Regions from separate parts of the Streptomyces sp. NPDC002499 genome, predicted to be linked through region 1. Evidence: riboswitches for the same ligand, from Rfam matches in the RefSeq annotation. Region 1 holds a riboswitch; each other region holds the start of a gene.
What was found. A riboswitch is a leader RNA that binds a small molecule or an ion and turns the genes downstream of it on or off. The one in region 1 is predicted to bind cyclic di-AMP.
Positions count from the first base shown of each region.

Region 2: linked by a shared signal. The riboswitch ahead of ACWD5F_RS14490 (transglycosylase family protein) and the one ahead of ACWD5F_RS32270 (C40 family peptidase) in region 1 are both predicted to bind cyclic di-AMP.
Region 3: linked by a shared signal. The riboswitch ahead of ACWD5F_RS24150 (M23 family metallopeptidase) and the one ahead of ACWD5F_RS32270 (C40 family peptidase) in region 1 are both predicted to bind cyclic di-AMP.
Region 4: linked by a shared signal. The riboswitch ahead of ACWD5F_RS08745 (M23 family metallopeptidase) and the one ahead of ACWD5F_RS32270 (C40 family peptidase) in region 1 are both predicted to bind cyclic di-AMP.

Region 1 is NZ_JBSFXO010000012.1:157,674-162,540, forward strand. It holds gene ACWD5F_RS32250 (8-amino-7-oxononanoate synthase) at 1-980, shown strand, start outside; gene ACWD5F_RS32255 (DUF397 domain-containing protein) at 1,045-1,272, opposite strand; gene ACWD5F_RS32260 (helix-turn-helix domain-containing protein) at 1,282-2,142, opposite strand; gene ACWD5F_RS32265 (ATP-binding protein) at 2,356-2,814, shown strand; gene ACWD5F_RS32270 (C40 family peptidase) at 2,877-3,350, opposite strand; cyclic di-AMP (ydaO/yuaA leader) riboswitch at 3,354-3,533, opposite strand; gene ACWD5F_RS32275 (hypothetical protein) at 3,903-4,211, opposite strand; gene ACWD5F_RS32280 (ATP-dependent Clp protease proteolytic subunit) at 4,219-4,854, opposite strand.
Region 2 is NZ_JBSFXO010000005.1:88,071-92,937, forward strand. It holds gene eno (phosphopyruvate hydratase) at 113-1,399, opposite strand; gene ACWD5F_RS14490 (transglycosylase family protein) at 1,687-2,388, opposite strand; cyclic di-AMP (ydaO/yuaA leader) riboswitch at 2,393-2,559, opposite strand; gene ACWD5F_RS14495 (transglycosylase family protein) at 2,775-3,740, opposite strand; gene ACWD5F_RS14500 (cytochrome P450 family protein) at 3,933-4,867, opposite strand, start outside.
Region 3 is NZ_JBSFXO010000008.1:288,580-293,446, reverse strand. It holds gene ACWD5F_RS24160 (TetR/AcrR family transcriptional regulator) at 1-485, shown strand, start outside; gene ACWD5F_RS24155 (SGNH/GDSL hydrolase family protein) at 589-1,374, opposite strand; gene ACWD5F_RS24150 (M23 family metallopeptidase) at 1,641-2,633, opposite strand; cyclic di-AMP (ydaO/yuaA leader) riboswitch at 2,636-2,807, opposite strand; gene ACWD5F_RS24145 (alpha-galactosidase) at 3,114-4,867, opposite strand, start outside.
Region 4 is NZ_JBSFXO010000003.1:145,335-150,201, reverse strand. It holds gene ACWD5F_RS08755 (HPr family phosphocarrier protein) at 1-187, shown strand, start outside; gene ACWD5F_RS08750 (GntR family transcriptional regulator) at 348-1,040, opposite strand; gene ACWD5F_RS08745 (M23 family metallopeptidase) at 1,229-2,005, opposite strand; cyclic di-AMP (ydaO/yuaA leader) riboswitch at 2,019-2,178, opposite strand; gene ACWD5F_RS08740 (M16 family metallopeptidase) at 2,392-3,780, opposite strand; gene ACWD5F_RS08735 (M16 family metallopeptidase) at 3,777-4,867, opposite strand, start outside.

The DNA of each region.
Region 1 (4,867 bases):
CGCGGGCGGCGCACACCTGGGGCGGCGGCTCGACCGGCTCGCGGCTCGTCACCGGGACGACGGAGCTGCACACGGAGCTGGAGCGCGAGCTGGCCGACTTCTGCGGCTTCGAGGCGGCGCTGGTCTTCTCCTCGGGGTACGCGGCCAACCTCGCCGCGGTCACGACCCTGGCCCCGCACGGCTCGCTGATCGTCTCCGACGCGGGCAACCACGCCTCCCTCATCGACGGCTGCCGACTGGCCCGGGGCACCACGCAGGTGGTCCCGCACACCGACCCGGAGGCCGTGCGCAAGGCGCTGCGCACCCATGAGGGGCCGGAGGGCTCGGCGGTCGTCGTGTCCGACACGGTGTTCTCGGTCGACGGCGACGCGGCCCCGCTCGCGGCGCTCGCCGGGGTGTGCCGGGAGCACGGCGCGGGACTGCTGGTCGACGACGCGCACGGGCTGGGCGTCCTCGGGGACGGCGGACGCGGCGCGCCGCACGCGGCGGGGCTCGCGGGCGCCGACGACGTGGTCGTGACGGTCACGCTGTCCAAGTCGCTGGGCAGCCAGGGCGGAGCCGTCCTCGGTCCCGCGCGGGTGATCGACCATCTGATCAACGCGGCCCGGACGTTCATCTTCGACACGGGTCTGGCCCCCGCGGCGGCGGGCGCCGCCCTGGCGGCCCTGGGGCTGCTGCGCCGGGAACCGGGGCGGGCGGCACGCGCGCGTACGGTCGCGGCCGAACTGCACGCACGCCTGACCGCCGCGGGGCACGAGGCGGTACGCCCCGACGCCGCGGTGGTCTCCGTGCGCGCGCCGTCCCCGGAGGGGGCCTTGCGGTGGGCGGCCGACTGCCGTGCCGCGGGGCTCGTCGTGGGGTGTTTCCGGCCCCCCTCCGTGCCCGACGGCATCTCACGGCTCAGGCTGACAGCCCGTGCGGACCTCTCCGAGGCGCAGATCGAACGCGCTGTGGGTGTGATCGGCGAAACGCGACCATGAGTCGGCGTGACACGGCCGTGCGCCGCCGGATACGGAACTGATCAGGTCCGGGACACGGAACCGATCAGAGGTCGAACGCGGCCGTGAAGCCCGCCCAGCTCTCGGGGGAGAAGAGCAGGACGGGTCCTGACGCGTCCTTGGAGTCGCGCACGGCGAGCAGCCCCGCCCAGGGGCCGGAGCGCGACAGCGCCGTCTCGACGCAGTTGTTGGCTCCCGTGCTGTAGCTGCTGCGCAGCCACCGCACACCGTGCAGATCGGTACTGGAAGGAACGTTCCGAGGCAGTGCTGACATGGTGCCTCCTTACGCGCCGTCACCTATCGCGGCGATGTAATCCAACGAGTCCTCGGGTGAAAGGGCATAGATCTGAAGGGTGTTGAAGGCCTCGATGTAGGCCTGGAGGTCTTCTTTCCGTTCGAGGTAGAGGCTACTCGTCAAGTGGTCGAGAACAACCACGTCCAGATCAGAAGTGCTCGAAAATGAGAAGACAACGAAAGGTCCGGTGACGCCGACATGCGCCCCGGCGGTGAACGGCAGTACCTGAAGCCGCACTTGGGGCAGGCGAGCCGCCTCGATGAGGCGGGCCAGCTGGCGTGACATGACGTCAGGGCCGCCGATCTCCCGGCGCAGCACCGCCTCGTCCAGGATCGCGCTGAGTTTCAGCGGCGGATTCGAACGCAGGACGTCCTGTCGGGCGAGCCTCACCTCGACCAGCGCGTCGAGCCGTTCGTCGTCCAGACCTCCGACCGCAGCCCTGGTCACCGCCCGCGCGTACTCGGGCGTCTGCAACAGCCCGGGCACCACCGAGGTCTCCAGCGTCCGCATCGCGCTCGCCTGGGACTCCAGGCTGATGAAGTCGCGGTAGGTCGTCGGCAGCACCCCGCGGTAGGCGTGCCACCAGTGGTGCCGGCCGCCGCCCTCGTCGGAGCCCGCCAGCATCTGGAGCATCTCCCGCAACTGCGGATCCGAGACGCCGTAGGCATCCAGCAGTAACCGCACATCGGCCGGTTTCACACCGCTGGCGCCGGTCTCGATCCGGCTCACCTTCGACTGATGCCAGCCCACCATCCGGGCCGCCTCACCACTGGTGAGCCCCGACCCGGTGCGCAACGAACGCAGTTCGGCGCCCAGCTTCCGGCGGCGCACCGCGGGTCCGTGCTGCATGGGTCACTCCTTACTCCTTCCGGGCCGCCCAAATACGGTCTCCCGTCGTAGAGTTCACCGCTTTGAGCGACAGATATATGCATATCTTGGTGGATCGCCACCCGTGACCGGCGCGGTAATGGCAGTCTGGCGACGAAGCACCAGTCCGGGACCGTACTCGAACCATCCGCTCTGTGTCGGACCCCGGTCCCGCGGGAAAGGGACGACGTCGCCATGGCAGACCACCTGGAAGCATCCGTCACTCTGCCGAGCGAACCCGCCTCGGTCGCCACGGCCCGCGGTTATGTGGTCTCGACGTTGGCGGAGTGGGGTCTGCCGTCCGACACCGAGGTGGCCGACAGTGTCCGGCTCATCGTCTCCGAACTGGCCACCAACGCCGTACAGCACACCTTCGGCCAGTCACCCACCTTCACGGTGGACATCGTGCTGGACCGTGACGAACACCTGCGCATCGGGGTGACCGACAGCCACCCCCGGTTTCCCAAACGCCTGCCGGCCGCTGTCCAACAGGACAACGGCCGGGGCATGGTGATCATTCGGTGGCTGGCCGCGGAGTGCGGCGGCCGGCTGCGGGTGCGGGCCACTCCGGAGGGCGGCAAGACGGTCTCCATCGAACTTCCGTGGACCGTACCGGCGCGGCCGGTCACGACCGCGGGACAGCAGGAGCCGTAGAGCCTGTGTCGTGCCCCGCGAGGGCGACGGCGTGTCAGGGCGCCGTCGCCCCCGCGGGAGAGTCAGCTGACCCGGCCGTACCAGACGCTCTTCGTCCAGATCTTCTGCAGCCGTACCACGTCCCCGGTCTTCGGGGCGTGCCAGATCTTTCCCTTCCCGGCGTAGATGCCGACGTGGTAGACGCTGGAGCCCGAGTGGAAGAACACGAGGTCCCCGGCCTTGCGGCCCTTGGCCGAGATGTGGTGGGTCTTGTTGTACTGCTGGGCCGCCGTGCGGGGAAGCTTCTTGCCCGCCTTCTTGAACGAGTACAGCGTGAGCCCTGAGCAGTCGAAGCGGCGTGGTCCGGTGGCGCCGTACTTGTACGGGGAGCCCTTCTTGGAAGCCGCGATGTGAAGTGCCTTGGTCGCAGGTGTCGCGGCCGCGGCGTCGGATGCGACACCGGGGATCACGACGGAGCCGCCCACTGCGGCGAGGGTGAGAGCGGAGGCCGTACCGGCCCGGGCCATCAGCGACGGGACACGATTGAGCGCAGACATGCGCAACCCTTCGTCAGCCGCCTGTGAAGGATGACCTGTCGGATTCGGGCTGACAAAGTTGCCCGGCCGCTGACGCGGCTTCACCCCAAGGGCTGCTCGACCCGGTCATGGCGTGACCGTCCCGGCGACCCGTCGTGCTTGGGTCCTCCACTCCTACCGATGCAATCCTGTCGACCTGTCATCCGGGCGGCGGTAGGACTCGGCGTCCGCCCGGATCGCCCCGCCGCTGCGGCGGGGTCTTGTCGTCAGACAGGGATCTTGACCTATGAATGTCCGAAAAGCCCAACGGAATCGGGGATTTGTGGGGTTACTCACCACTCACCCGTTCGGGTGGACACCCCCGTGTTCGAGCCGGTGTCCAGGGGTGCGCAGCCCCCCGGACCAGCACAGGAACGCCTCATGCGGCCCTCGCATCACGCGCGTTGCGCAACCTTGACGGTCGCCAAGAAGTAGCCGCAACTCCGCCGAACGGGGGTACGTCATTTGGTCCGTTTCACCTCCGGTCCGGACGTCCCGACCGCACGGCGGACATCCGAACCGGCCACGCCTGCCTCAACTGGCGGAGCTCGGCGGCAGAGTGAGCCGCGCCGTGCGGCGCTCGCCGTCCAGCACCCGCAGCGCCCGCGCCAAGGTGGGAGCGTGCACCTCGGCCTCGCCCCGCTGGTGCATCAGCGCCAGCGCGTCCCGTAGTTCGGCCGCCTTGGACACCAACGCCTGCGCTGCCCGCAGCCCGCGGTAGGTGTCCCCGTCCCGCGCCGGGTTGATCCGGCCGAGCAGGTCGACCACGTCGAGATAACGGTCGATCAACTCGCCCTCGGCGCGCGTCAACGCGGGCAGCGGCGGCAGCTCGGGTGGGAGCACCGGCGGCTCACCTCCCCGCGGGCGGGGTGAGCGTGGTCTTGCGGGTGGAGACGATCCGGTCCACCAGGCCGTACTCCAACGCCCCCTGCGCGTCCAGGATGTTGTCCCGCTCGATGTCCTCGTGCACCTGCTCCGCCGAGCGGCCGGTGTGCCGTACCAGCAGCTCCTCCAGCAGGTCGCGGGTCCGCATCAACTCCTCGGCCTGGATGGCCAGATCACTGGCCTGTCCCTCGATCGGCCCGGAGAACGCGGGCTGATGGAGGACCACGCGCGCACCCGGCAGCGCGAGCCGCTTGCCCGGTGTGCCCGCGGCCAGCAACACCGCGGCGGAGGAGCCGGCCTGACCCAGGCAGATGGTCTCCACGTCACAGGTGACGAACCGCATCGTGTCGTAGATCGCCGACATCGCGGTGAACGAGCCGCCGGGGGAGTTGATGTACAGCGAGATGTCCCGGTCCGGGTCCTGGTACTCGAGGTGCATGAACTGCGCCATCACGTCGTTCGCCGAGACGTCGTCGACCGGCGTCCCGAGAAAGACGATCCGCTCCTCCAGCAGCTTCGAGTACGGATCCATCGTCCGGACCCCGGAACTGGTGCGCTCGGTGAACTCGGGCAGGACATGGCGGGCGGTGGGTCGGATCATGGGTGCCCCCTCC
Region 2 (4,867 bases), on a different contig from region 1:
TTCACACGCGCGTACGTCCCCGCACACGGTACGGGACCGAGTACGGGGACGTACGTACGACTGGCTCGGGCTTGACCCTGTACGGCGCAGCCCTTGCCCTTGGCTCTGCGGATCAGCCCTTGAAGCGCGGGAACGCGGAGCGCCCCGCGTACACCGCCGCGTCGTCGAGGATCTCCTCGATGCGCAGCAGCTGGTTGTACTTGGCGACGCGCTCGGAGCGGGCCGGGGCGCCGGTCTTGATCTGGCCGCAGTTGGTGGCGACGGCGAGGTCGGCGATGGTGACGTCCTCGGTCTCGCCGGAGCGGTGGGACATCATGCACTTGAAGCCGTTGCGCTGGGCCAGCTCGACGGCGTCCAGGGTCTCGGTGAGCGAGCCGATCTGGTTCACCTTGACGAGCAGCGCGTTGGCCGCGCCGTCCTCGATGCCGCGGGCCAGACGCTCCGGGTTGGTGACGAACAGGTCGTCGCCGACGATCTGCACCTTGTCGCCGAGGCGGTCGGTGAGGACCTTCCAGCCGGCCCAGTCGTCCTCGTACAGCGGGTCCTCGACGGAGACGAGCGGGTAGGCCGCCACGAGCTCCTCGTAGTACTCGGTCATCTCGGCGGCCGAGCGGGACTTGCCCTCGAACTCGTACTTGCCGTCCTTGTAGAACTCGGACGCGGCGACGTCGAGCGCGAGCGCGATCTGCTCGCCGGGGATGTAACCGGCCTGCTTGATGGCCTCGAGGATGAGGTCGAGCGCGGCACGGTTGGAGTCCAGGTTCGGGGCGAAGCCGCCCTCGTCGCCGAGGCCGGTGGACAGGCCCTTGCTCTTCAGGACCTTCTTGAGGGTGTGGTAGACCTCGGCGCCCCAGCGCAGCGCCTCGGAGAAGGACTCCGCGCCGATCGGGGCGATCATGAACTCCTGGATGTCCACGTTCGAGTCGGCGTGCGACCCGCCGTTCAGGATGTTCATCATCGGAACGGGCAGCAGGTGCGCGTTCGGGCCGCCCAGGTAGCGGAAGAGGGGGAGGTCGGAGGCCTCGGAGGCGGCGTGCGCGACGGCGAGGGAGACGCCGAGGATGGCGTTGGCGCCGAGCGAGCCCTTGTTGTCGGTGGCGTCCAGGTCGAACATCGCCTGGTCGATCAGGCGCTGCTCGGTGGCGTCGTAGCCGACCAGCTCCGGGCCGATCTGCTCGATGACGGCGAGGACGGCCTTCTCGACACCCTTGCCCTGGTAGCGGTTGGGGTCACCGTCACGCAGCTCGATGGCCTCGAAGGCGCCCGTGGAGGCGCCGGAGGGGACGGCGGCACGACCCGTGCTGCCGTCGTCGAGGCCGACCTCGACCTCGACCGTGGGGTTGCCTCGGGAGTCCAGGATTTCCCGGGCTACGACGACGTCGATGGACGGCACGAGCATCTCCTTCTTCAATGTGACGCGGCTACGCGGGCCGCGATGGCTCTGCGGGACCGAGCCTAACCGTCCCGGGACGAACAGCCAGCCGATGGGCCGCCCCTTGGACAGAACCGAGAGTAAATTGTTTCCGAACGGAACAAAGCAGGCGGGCAAAAAGAACCCCGCCCCGGTGCGTACGGGGGAACACGCACCGGAGCGGGGAGCCCGTGGGGACGGGGGAGGCCCTCACGTGACCTCCATGGTGGGGGACACGTCTGTCAGGCCGCTGTGGTTCGGCTACCAGGTCTCTGTCACTTGAGGTGCAGCTGCTGACCCGGGTAGATCAGGTCGGCGTCCTCGACGATGTCCTTGTTCAGCTTGAACAGCTTCTCCCAGCCGCCCTTGACCTTGTGCTTCTCGGCGATCGTGCTGAGGGTGTCGCCCTTGACGACCTTGTACTCGCCGTCGCCCTTCTTGACCTTCTTGCCGGTCGGGGTGGTGACGGTCTTCTTCGCGGCCGGACGGTCGGCGGAGCGGGAGGTGCTCGTCGAGTCGTTCGAGCGGGTGCCGGCGTCGCTGCTCGAAGAGCTGGACGAGTTCGAGGAGCTGGAGGAGCTCGACGAGCTGCCGCCGTTGTACGCGGCACCGGACAGGCCCGTGCCGCAGACCGGCCAGGCACCCTTGCCCTGGGAGGCCAGCACCTTCTCGGCGACGGTGATCTGCTGCGCCTTGCTGGCCTGGTTGGCCTGCGACGCGTACTGGGTACCGCCGTAGGCGGCCCACGTGGAGGCGGAGAACTGCAGACCGCCGTAGTAGCCGTTGCCGGTGTTGATGGACCAGTTGCCGCCGGACTCGCAGCTGGCGACCGTGTCCCACTCGGACGCGGTGGCGGCGGAGGCGTTGCCGGCCGCCATGAGCGGGGCGGCGATGGCGACACCGGTCACGCCGGCGAGCGTGGCGACGCGGGTGGCCTTGGACGGACGGCGGTGCTTGCCCTTGCTGGAAAACAGCATGCGGAGATCCCCTCACCGACGCCTGCGAGGTGAGCTGTCGGGTTCGGGCCGTGTGAGTTGCCCGGCCGCGCGCCTCTCGGCGCACGACTTCACCCCAAGCCGGTCCGGCACTGTCTGCCGGGCCCGGCACTTACCTGGGTCCCCCGCTCCTGCCTACGGCGCTGTGAAGCGACGACTGTTCCCTACGGCCGCTGGCAGGATTCGGCGTTGCGGCATTCGGGGTCCGTGTTGACGAACGGTGATGACCGTAGACACGGATTCCGCGGAAACTCAAAGACGATCAGGGCATCTGAGAGTCATCCCACACTTTCACCAAACCGGACATTCAGTCCGAAGACCGTCGTTAACTCCCGTCGCTTTTCGCCCCGTTCAGCCCCTGTCCGCCCCTATTCGCCAGGAAGCCTCAGGGTCTGACCGGCCGCGATGTCGTTCGGGTCGGCGCCGATGGCCTGCTTGTTCTCGGCGTAGAGCGCCCGCCACCCGCCGTCCAGGCCAAGGGAGTCGGCGATGGAGGCGAGAGTGTCACCGCCATGGACGGTGTACGACCCCTGCGCGGACCCTTCTGTGTCACTGGCGACCGTGTTCTCGTCGGCACTGGCGCCACGATGCTTGCCGGAGCCGACCGCGCCGGTGTCGACCAGGCTCCAAGAGCCCACGGCCTGCTCGGACTTGTCCGAGTCGTCACCCTTCGCCCGATCTGTCGACGAGCTGTCGCTTCCCTGTGAACCGCTCGCGGTCGGCTCGGACGGGGAGTCGGAGGGCGAGAGGTAATCGTCCGATTCGTCAGAGTTGGTCGAGGAATCGGACGAAGAGTCAGGCGAGGCCGACGGTGACGTGGACGAGTCCGTCGAGGACGAGTCGTCGGACGTACCGCCGGGCGTGTTGGACAGGCCGGTGGAGCCGGAACCGTCCGAGGAGTCCGAGGAGGAGTCGGACGAGTCGTCCAGGATCCCGGTGTCGATGTCGGCCGACCCGTCGTCCTTCGACAGCCCCGTGGTCAGCCCGCAGGTGTGGAACGCGCCCACGCCCTGGTCGTCCAGGATCTTCTCGGCGACGGCTATCTGCTGGTTGCGGCTGGCCAGGTCGGGGCGCGAGGCGTAGTCGAGACCGCCGTACTGCTCCCAGTCGTCCTGCGAGAGCTTGAGCCCGCCGTAGAAACCGGTCCCGTCGTTCTGGCTCCAGGAGCCGCCGGTCTCGCAGTTCGCCACCTTGTCCCAGGTGGTGCCGTCGGCAGCGCTGGCGCTCACCGCGCCGAGAAGCGGGATGGCGATGGCGGAGCCCGTCACGCCGGCCGCGACGAGGAGGGCCGGAGCCTGGCGGGGGCGACGGTGACGACCGTTCCCGGAGAGCATGCGGGGGCCTTTCAGAAGAGAGCGGTGACGAGTGCGACGCGTGGTGCTGGGCACCGCACTTGAACGGTGAACGTATAGGCAGTCCATTGCTTGTCACAAGTTAATGCCGCGTAGATCACGTGAAGATCACAGAGTTGAATGCGTGTCACGTTTGTGCAGGTGGACACGTGCACCTGCGCGGTGACGATCCGGTCACCCGGGTGGCGTGAACTCGACGGGCAGCGTGCGCAGTCCGCGCATGATGAGTCCCCCGCGCCATCTCAACTCGGCCGGATCCGCGGCGAGTCGGAGGTCCGGCAGCCGGGTCAGCAGCGTGGCCAGCGCGGTCTGCCCCTCCAGTCGGGCGAGCGGCGCGCCGAGGCAGTAGTGGATGCCGTGGCCGTACCCCAGATGCTGGTTGTCCCGGCGGGAGAGGTCGAGGGTGTCCGGCTCGGTGAACCGCTCCGGATCCCGGTCCGCCGCCGCGAGGACGACGAGAACGGGGTCGCCGGCCGCGATGTCCTGCCCGCCCACGGTGAGGGGTTGCGTGGCGAACCGCCAGGTCGCCAGCTCCACCGGGCCGTCGTAGCGCAGGAGTTCCTCCACGCCGGTCGCCAACAGACCGCGTTCGCCGGCGGCCAGGGAGTCCTGGAGGCGGGTGCGCTGCTCGGGGTGGGTGAGCAGGGCGTAGGTGCCGTTGCCGATCAGGTTGACGGTGGTCTCGAAGCCGGCGAAGAGCAGGATGAACGCCATTGCCGCGGCCTCGTTCTCGGTGAGGTGCTCGCCCTCGTCCGAGGCGCGGATGAGGCCGGAGATGAGGTCCTCGCCGGGCGCGGGCTCGGCCGGCAGGGCCGCGCGCTTCTTGTGAATGAGGTCGAGGAGATACCCACGCATCTTCTTCACGGACCGCGCGACCCCGCCCCGCGGCCCTCCCCCGTGCCGGATCATCATCCCCGCCCAGTCCCGGAAGTCGTCCTGGTCCTCGCGCGGGACGCCGAGCAGGTCGCAGATCGCGTAGATGGGGAGCGGGAAGGCGAACTCGTGGATGAGGTCCGCGGAGCCCTTCTCGGCGAACCGGTCGAGGAGGTCGTCGGCGAGTTCCTGGACGCGGGGGGTGAACTCGGCGACCCGGCGGGGCGTGAACGCCT
Region 3 (4,867 bases), on a different contig from region 1:
TGGTGCTCTATCACTTCTCCACGAAGGAGAAGCTGGTCGCCGCCGCGTTCACGTACGCCGCCGAGGACGATCTCGCCCATCTGCGCAAGCTGCTCGGCCGCCGGACGACGGCGCTGCGTCGACTGCGTTCGGCGGTGCGCTGGTACGCGCCGACCGGCCCGGCCAAGGGCTGGCGGCTGTGGATCGAGGGCTGGGCGGCGGCCCTGCGCGAGCCCACGCTGCGGGAGGTCACCCGGGACCTGGACCGGCAGTGGAAGGCCGCGCTCGCCGAGGTCATCGCGGAGGGCGTCGCCGCCGGCGAGTTCCGGTGCCCCGACCCGCACGGCACGGCCCTGCGCCTGACGGCCCTGCTCGACGGGCTCGCCGTCCAGCTGACGTCGTATCCCGGCGCGGTGCCGCGGGCGCGGGCGCAGGAGTGGGTGGACGAGGCGGTGGCCCGTGAACTGGGTCTCGCGCAGGAGGCGTTGACCGCTTCGGAGCGATGAAAGCCACCCGGTCACCCCCATGCTTCGGGGTCGGCCATCTCCATACTCCAGCGGTGTGGGCCGCGCCGTTTCAGGTCGGCACGGCCCGCACCGCTGGCATCCTTCAGGCCACCCGGGCGATCCGCGACTTGATGTCGTCCGGGGACAGCGCGCCCTTCGCCGTCACGTGGTCGCCCGAGGACTCGCCGCGCAGCCGCCGCCCGATCCACGGCACCAGGTACTCGCGCGCCCAGTGCACGTCGTCCCGCCGGACCTCCAGCGTGCCGCGGGGCGGCAGCGGGGGCCAGGCCTGGTCCGGGTCGGCCGGCACCTCGAGACCGAGCACCTGGCCCGCGCGCAGCGCCACGCGCGTGTGCCCCTCGGGCGAGAGGTGCAGCCGGTCGTCGTCCCAGGCCCGGCGGTCCTGGACGGTCTTCAGGGACCACAGGTCGAGCACGGGACAGCCGTACCGGTCGGCGACCGCGCGCACATGGCCGTTGTAGGTGGCGATCTTGCCGCGCAGATGCTTGAGCACGGGGACGCCTCGGGTGTCGAAGCCGGTCGTCACCAGGACGGTGCCGGCCGACTCGGTGAGCCGGGCGATCGCCAGCTCGAAACGCTCGGCGACCTCGTCGGGGTCGGTGCCGGGCCGGATGATGTCGTTGCCGCCCGCGCTGAAGGAGATCAGGTCCGGGGCGAGTCGGAGAGCCTGCGGAAGCTGGTCCGCCACGATCTGGTCGAGCAGCTTTCCGCGTACGGCGAGGTTGTTGTACGTGAAGTGGCCCTCGGGCTCCCGGTCCGCGAGCAGTACCGCGAACCGGTCGGCCCAACCGACCATCGCCCCGTCGGGGCCGGGGTCGCCGACGCCTTCGGTGAAGCTGTCCCCCACCGCAACGTACGACCCGATCACTGATCTGCTGTCATTCTTCGAATCGTCTGCCACAAGCGAACATGATTCACCTTCGAATGTGACCTACGCGACCGTAGGAAAGGGTTGACGTGCGGTGAGATAAGCCACTCCTAAAGTGTTCACCAAACCAGGAATAGCTTTCCGGCCACGGCTGTTGACGGCTGGAACGCCCTGCCGAAGGCGGCACCACGTCACACCGAAGGCCGGACCCGGGGATCGGGATCCGGCCTTCGGCAGCGTGTCAGGCAGGTGGTGCGGGAGGTGCGTCAGCCGACGGCGACGCCCTTCGTACGGAGGTACGCGACCGGGTCGACGTCGGAGCCGTAGTCGGGGGTCGTACGGATCTCGAAGTGCAGGTGCGGTCCGGTCACGTTGCCGGTCGCGCCGGAGAGGCCTATCTGCTGGCCCTCGGTCACGGTCTGGCCGGCCGAGACGGAGAGCTGCGAGAGGTGGGCGTACTGGGCGTAGTAGCCGTCGTTCAGCTTGATGACGACCTGGTTGCCGTACGCGCCGCCCCAGCCCGCGGAGACGACCGTGCCTGCGGCCACGGCCTTGAGCGAGGTGCCGGTCGGGACGACGAAGTCGACGCCGGTGTGGTAGCCGCTGGACCACATGCTGCCGGCCACCCGGTAGCCGGTGCCGATCGTGGCGCCGGTGACCGGAAGGGTGTAGCCGCTGGAGCTGGTGGCGGAGTCGGCGGACTGCGTGCTCGTCGAGTTCGAGGAGGCCTGGCTGTCCGAGGAGGAACTCTTCGAGGAGGAGTCCTTCGAGGACGAGGAGCCGGAATTCTTCGAGGAAGACGAGGAAGAGGGCGCGGACTCGGTGGTGCCGGTCGCGGCCTTCTTGCCGAGCGTGAGCTTCAGGCCGGGGTGGATGAGCGACGGGTCGTCGCCGACGGCCGCACGGTTGTCCGAGTAGAGCTTCTGCCAGCCGCCGGTGACGTTCTCCTCGTCGGCGATCTTCGCGAGCCAGTCGCCGGACCGCACCGAATAGGTGCGCACACCTTGGGTGTTGGCTGTGCTCTTCTTGGCCGACTTCTGTGCCGTCGACTTCTGCTGGACCGACGTCTTCTCGACATCCGGAAGCGACTGGACGGCCTTTTCCGAAACCGCCTGGGAAGCCGATTCGGAGGTGGCCGCGTGGGCGCCGGTGGCCCCCATGAGCGGGAGGGCGAGCGCGGCGCCCCCGGTGCCGGCGACGGCGATGGTGCGGGTCAGGCGCTGGGACTTGGGGCGGCGGTGCTTACCCTTCGCGGGCATGACGAATTCCTCTCCGGCGCCTGCGAGGTGAGCTGTCGGGTGCGAGCTGGAGATGCCCGGCCGTGCTTTTCGGCACGGCTTTACCCCAAGCCTGTTCCGGAGACCGGAACAGGCGGTTGTACCTGTGGGTCCCCCGCTCCTGCCGTTCACGGGTGAGTTGTGCGGACTCCGGTCGGCGGCAGGATTTGGCGTCCGTCCGGATTGGTGGCGAACGTAAGCGACCAGGACGCGAAGGAACAAGTAGAGGTTCCCTGTGAATACGTTTCTCTTGATCCCTTGCGAGAATTCACGGTCACCCTGCGTGAATTAAGGACCCGCCACCAGGCACAAACACCCTTGAAAAGCACGTGCATTACGTGGACATGCAGAACCACGCACGGTCACGGATATGACGCTCCTCACGTGACGCCACCCCAGTCCGCCTTATTCCAGAGCGAGTTGGAACGAAGGCGAACCAAGGCGCCAATTCGGACAGAAGAGTCAGATGCGACGGAGCCGAAGAACCGTCGCATCGAAGTCGCCGCGCAGTCCGGTCCGAAGTCCGTGATGCAGCAGTACGGCACCCCTGTGAACTTCGCCCGTTTCGAGGCATTCGTACGACGCTGTCGGGTCCAGCCCGCGCAGCCGCAGCGCCGGCACGGGCTCGCCGTAGCTCTGCGCCTGGAGCCAGGCGAGGACCACGGCCTCGTCCCCGAGCACGTACTGGACGGCACTGAGCCCGCCCTGCGGGGCCCGCAGCCGGTAGAGGTCACCCTGCTGCACGAGGTGCCGGATCTCCTTGTACAGGGCGACCCAGTCGCCCGCCTCGGCCAGTTCCTCCTCGGTCCACTTGGTGAGGTCGCCGCCGACGCCCAGCACGCCCGCCATGGAGCTCACGAACCGGAAGCGCAGCGAGCTGACGCGGTCGTTGAGCTGGGTGTTGGGGCTGTCGGTGACCCAGGCGGCCATCACGCGCGCGGGGTGGATCTGGGTGAAGCCGTGCTGGATGGCGAGCCGGTCGAGCGGGTCGGTGTTGTCGGAGGTCCACACCTCGTCCGTGCGGCTGATGATCCCGAGGTCGATCCGGCCGCCGCCGCCCGAGCAGGACTCGAAGGAGACTCCGGGATGCGCCGCCCGCAGCCGGTCCAACAGGGCGTACAGCGCGTGCACATGGTCGATCCACAGCCGCTGCGGGTACGCGTCGCCGGGCCAGCCGGCGTCGGTGAAGCAGCGGTTGAAGTCCCACTTCACGTAGTCGATCGGGGCGCTGGAGAGGATGGCGTCGAGCTTCTCCCAGAGGTACTCCTGGACGTCCGGCCGGGCCAGGTTGAGTACGAGCTGATTGCGGAACTCCGTCCGCTTTCGTCCCGGTTGGAACTGCACCCAGTCGGGGTGCGCGCGGTACAGGTCGCTGTCCGCGTTGACCATCTCGGGCTCGACCCAGATGCCGAACTGCATGCCGAGCGCGTGCACCTCGTCGGCGAGCGGCTTCAGGCCCCCGGGGAAGCGGTCGGGGTTGGGCGTCCAGTCGCCGAGTCCGGCCCGGTCGTTGACGCGCTTGCCGAACCAGCCGTCGTCGACCACGAACAGCTCGACACCGATCGCCGCGGCCTGCCGGGCGAGGGCGCCCTGCTGCTCCTCGGAGATGTCGAACTCGGTGGCCTCCCAGGAGTTGAACAGCACGGGCCGGTCCCGGTCCGCGTCCGGGATGACGTACGTCCGCTGGTAGGCGTGCCAGGCACGGCTCGCGCCGCCGAAGCCGCCCTCGCTCCACAGACCGGCGAAGACGGGGGTGGTGAAGGACTCCCCCGCCGCAAGGCGCAGCAGCCCGGACTCGTCGTACCCGACGCCACCGTTGATCTGCACGCGCGCGTCGGGGAGTTGCGCCACCGCGATCCGCCAGGAGCCCGACCACCCGAGCGCGCAGCCGTACACCTCGCCGCGCTCCTCGGTCGCGTCGGTGTCCAGGGCGACCCAGGGCAGGTGCTGGTGGCTGGTGTGGCCGCGGCGGCTGCCGATGACCTTCTCGCCGTAGGTGAGCGGTGCCGAGGTCAGCTGCGACTCCGCCGCCCACCGGCCGTGCAGGTGCGACAGCCGCCAGCCCTCGCGGTCGGGCAGCGTCCAGGTCGCCGAGTCTGCACGCAGAAGCTCCACGACCGGCCCCTCGTTGTCGAGGGTCACCCAGCGCTCCACGACGTCGTGCCGCATCCGGTAGTGCAGGGTGATGGCGAGCCCGTCGTCCCGGAAGCGCAGCC
Region 4 (4,867 bases), on a different contig from region 1:
GGTGACGATCGCCAAGTCCGACGGCAACCCCGTCAACGCGGCCTCCATGCTCGCGGTTCTGGGCCTGGGCGCCCAGGGCGGCGAGGAGATCGTCCTCGCCTCCGGGGCCGAGGGCGCGGACGCCGCGCTCGACCGGCTGGCGAAGCTGGTCGCCGAGGGGCTCGAGGAGCTTCCCGAGACCGTCTGAAAATCGAATTGAGGGATACGGCACGCGTCACTTCGACGACACCGTCCCGCAACTCCGAAGGGCTCGCCCGAATTACCGGGCGAGCCCTTCGAATTTCCCGAGTTCGGGCAGCAGAAATAATCCCCCTGGAATTACCTTCTCTTTGTATACGGCGCCCGTGTTAATGCCGCACACCCGACATGTTTACGGGATGTTGCGAGTTCCTCACACGCTCCGCGCGCTCCCCGGTGCCGAAGCGCAGCCGGTGCGCGCTCGTCGAGTGCTCGGTGTGCAGGGCGGTGATCGCCCGCGCGCGCTCGGCGTCCCCGCGCGCCACGGCGTCGACGATCGCGCCGTGCTCCGCCCAGGACTCCACGGGGTTGGCCGGCGCCTCCACGGCGTACATCCAGGCGATCTTGTGGCGCAGCTGGGTCAGCGTCGAGGTCAGCGCGTGGCTGCCGGAGGCCTGGGCGAGCGTCTCGTGGAACCAGCCCCCCAGGGAGCGCAGATCCTCGCTGTTGCCCCTCCTGGCCCGCTCCTGGCCCAGCCTGACCAGGCCGCGCAGCACCTTGAGGTGGGCCTCGGTGCGCCGCTGCGCGGCCCTGGAGGCGCCGAGCGGCTCCAGCAGCATGCGCATCTCCAGCAGGTCGGCGGCCTCCTGCTCGGTCGGTTCCGCGACGCACGCGCCCGCGTGCCGCCGGGTCACCACGAAGCCCTCCGCCTCCAGCGTGCGCAGGGCCTCACGGACGGGGACGCGCGAGACGCCGTAGCGCCGCGCCAGCAGTTCCTCGGTGAGCCGGCCGCCGCGCTCGTAGACACCGGCGACGATGTCGTCCCGGATGGCCGTGCACACCGAGTGCGCCGGAATACGCATGTCCGACCTCCGTCTTAATCCCCGTGAAACGTCGCCGGTTGACGTGTGTTCAGTGACTCTATTGCAATCGGCTGGAATTTCCGACGGGGGACCGGAATCGATGGATATTTTTTGGACAGAGAGCGGACAGAAAGACCGAAAGCCCCGGCTCGGAGAGCCGGGGCTGAAGAAGATCTCGCGGTCCGTCGTCAGACGTTCACACCATGCGAACGAAGGTAGGCGACGGGGTCGATGTCCGATCCGTACTCGGGGGTCGTGCGGGCCTCGAAGTGGAGATGCGGACCGGTGACGTTGCCGGTCGCGCCGGAGAGGCCTATCTGCTGCCCGGGGGTGACCGTCTGGCCCACCGAGACCCCGATGGACGACAGGTGACCGTACTGGGTGTACGTCCCGTCGTTCATCTTGATCACTATCTGGTTGCCGTAGGAGCCGCCCCAGCCGGTCTCCACGACCGTGCCGGAGCCGACCGCGTGGACGGTCGTGCCGCTGGCCGCGTGGAAGTCGATGCCGGTGTGGCTGCCGGAGGACCACAGCGAGCCGCCGCTCTTGTAACCCGTCGAGACGTACGAGTTCGAGATCGGCGCGACGAAGGTGTTGAGGCGCTTGCGCTCGGCGGCCCGGGCGGCGCGCTCCTTGGCCTCGCGTTCCTCCTCGGCCCGCGCGGCGGCCTTCTTGCGTGCCGCCTCCGCCGCCGCCTTCTTGAGGGCGGCCTCCTCGGCCGCCTCCTTCTGGGCGTCGGCCTGGGCGTCGATCTTGGCGGCGATCGTGTCGCCGATGGTGATGACGGGGGTGAAACCGGTCTGCTCGACGGCGCTCTCGGCGGAGTTGTCCGCGGCGAGTGCCGGAGCTGCCAGGGTGCCGACGACGCCGGTGGTGGCGAGTGCCGCGACGCCCGCCGCACGGGCGGTGGTGCGCTTCACGCGGCTGGGACGACGGTGCTTCCCGGTGGCGCAGGTGAACGCCATGTACTGGGTGGTCCTTTCCTTCCTTCTCGCCTACCGGGTTAGCTGACGGGTTCGGAGCAGGAAGGTCTCCTACGGACCCCCTCGCGCAGCGCGCGGGCGTCCGATTCACCCCAGGGACATGGGTCCCCGGCTCCCCTGGCTCGCGCCGGACGGGGACTCGGCGATGACTGTCCGGTGCCGCGGATGCGGCGCGGTGCCTGACGGACAGCCCGGATGACGCTAAACGGGACAACTTTCAATCCCCAAACGGATCACGGCTTTTGTAGCGCATGCCACAGGGCAGACAGGCAACCTCTCCCTCAATTCGGACATACAGGGGCCCTGGTGACGCATCCGTCACCAGGGCCCCTGCGTGCGCGTGGCGCTCGCTCCGCCTCCGCCCGGTCCTACTCGGCCGGGACGACGGTGACTTCGCCGATCCCGAGAGCCTCCACGGGCTCCTTGATCTGCGCCGCGTCACCGACCAGGACCGTCACCAGACGGTCCACCGGGAAGGCGCTCACGGCGGCCGCGGTGGCCTCCACGGTGCCGGTCGCGGCGAGCTGCCGGTACAGCGTCGCCTGGTAGTCGTCGGGCAGGTTCTGCTCGACCTGGTCGGCCAGCGTGCTCGCGACGGCCGCCGCGGTCTCGTACTTCAGCGGCGCCACGCCCACCAGGTTCTGCACGGCGACATCGCGCTCGGCGTCGGTCAGACCGCCCTCGGCGAGCGTGCGCAGCACCGTCCACAGGTCCTCAAGCGCCGGGCCGGTGTTCGGGGTGTCGAAGGAGCCGCTGATGGCGAGCATCGCGGCCCCGGTGCCGTCCGGGGCGGACCGCAGGACCTGCCCGAACGCCCGGACGCCGTAGGTGTAGCCCTTCTCCTCGCGCAGGACGCGGTCGAGGCGGGAGGTGAGGGTGCCGCCCAGGCAGTACGTGCCGAGCACCTGCGCGGGCCACACGCGGTCGTGCCGGTCGGGGCCGACGCGGCCGATGAGCAGCTGCGTCTGTACGGCGCCCGGGCGGTCCACGATGATCACGCGCCCGGTGTCGTCGGCGGTCACCGGCGGCACGGGACGCGGCTCGGCCGAGGAGCCGGTCCAGGAGCCGAGGGTGTCGCCGAGCAGCTCGTCGAGGTCGATGCCGGTGAGGTCGCCGACGACCACGGCGGTCGCGGTCGCCGGACGGACGTGCTTCTCGTAGAAGGCGCGTACGGCCGCCGAGTCGATGTTCTCGACGGTCTCCTGGGTGCCCTGGCGCGGGCGCGACATGCGCGAGCCGGCCGGGAAGAGCTCCTTGGAGAGCTCCTTCGCCGCACGCCGGGAGGGGTTGGCCAGCTCGTGCGGGATCTCGTCGAGGCGGTTGGTGACCAGGCGCTCGATCTCGCTGTCCGCGAACGCGGGCGCCCTGAGGGCGTCGGCCAGCAGACCGAGGGCCTTGGTGAGGCGCGAGGCGGGCACTTCGAGGCTGATCCGGACGCCGGGGTGGTCGGCGTGCGCGTCGAGCGTCGCACCGCAGCGCTCCAGTTCGGCCGCGAACTCCTCGGCGGAGTGCTTGTCGGTGCCCTCGGAGAAGGCCCGCGCCATGATCGTGCCGACGCCGTCCAGGCTGGCCGGTTCGGCCTCCAGGGGCGCCGCCAGGAGAACCTCCACGGCGACGACCTGCTGGCCGGGACGCTGGCAGCGCAGGACGGTCAGGCCGTTGTCGAGCGTCCCGCGCTCGGGGGCCGGGAACGCCCACGGCCTGGCCTCGCCGGCCTGGGGCTGCGGGTGGAATTCCATCGCGGCGAGCTCGGTCACTTGGCCGCCTCCTCGTTCTCGGTGGGCTCGGCGGACTCGGGGTGCTCGGCGGCGACGGGCTCGTAGACGAGCACCGCGCGGTTGTCGGGGCGGAGCCGGGCCTTGGCGATCTCCTGGACCTCTTCCGGGGTCACCTCCAGGACGCGCTGCACGGCGGTCAGGGCCAGCTGCGGGTCGCCGAACAGGACGGCGTAGCGGCACAGTTCGTCGGCGCGGCCCGCGACCGTGCCGAGCCGGTCCAGCCACTCGCGCTCCAACTGGGCCTGGGCGCGCTCCATTTCCTCGGCCGTGGGGCCCTCCTCGGCGAACCGGGCGAGCTCCTCGTCGATGGCGGTCTCGATGACCGGCACCTCGTAGTCACCGGACGTCTTCACGTCCAGCCAGCCCAGGGAGGGCGCGCCGGCCAGCCGCAGCAGACCGAAGCCGGCCGCGACGGCCGTACGGTCGCGCCGCACAAGGCGGTTGTAGAGGCGGGAGGACTCGCCGCCGCCGAGAATGGTGAGCGCGAGGTCGGCCGCGTCGCTCGCGCGCGTGCCGTCCTCGGGCAGCCGGTACGCCGCCATCAGGGCGCGCGCCGGCACCTCCTCCTCGATGACCTCGCGCAGCTCCTCGCCGATGATCTCGGGCAGCGCGCCGTCGCGCGGGACGGGCTTGCCGTCGTGCGTCGGGATGGACCCGAAGTACCGCTCGATCCAGGCGAGCGTCTGCTCCGGGTCGATGTCGCCGACGACCGACAGAACGGCGTTGTTGGGCGCGTAGTACGTGCGGAAGAACGCGCGCGCGTCCTCCAGGGTGGCCGCGTCCAGGTCGGCCATCGAGCCGATCGGGGTGTGGTGGTAGGGGTGGCCCTCCGGGTAGGAGAGGGCGGTCAGCTTCTCGAACGCCGTGCCGTAGGGGACGTTGTCGTAGCGCTGCCTGCGCTCGTTCTTCACCACGTCCCGCTGGTTCTCCATGGACTCCTCGTCCAGGGCGGCGAGCAGGGAGCCCATGCGGTCCGCCTCCAGCCAGAGGGCGAGCTCCAACTGGTGGGTGGGCATGGTCTCGAAGTAGTTGGTGCGCTCGAAGCTGGTGGTGCCGTTGAGCGAAC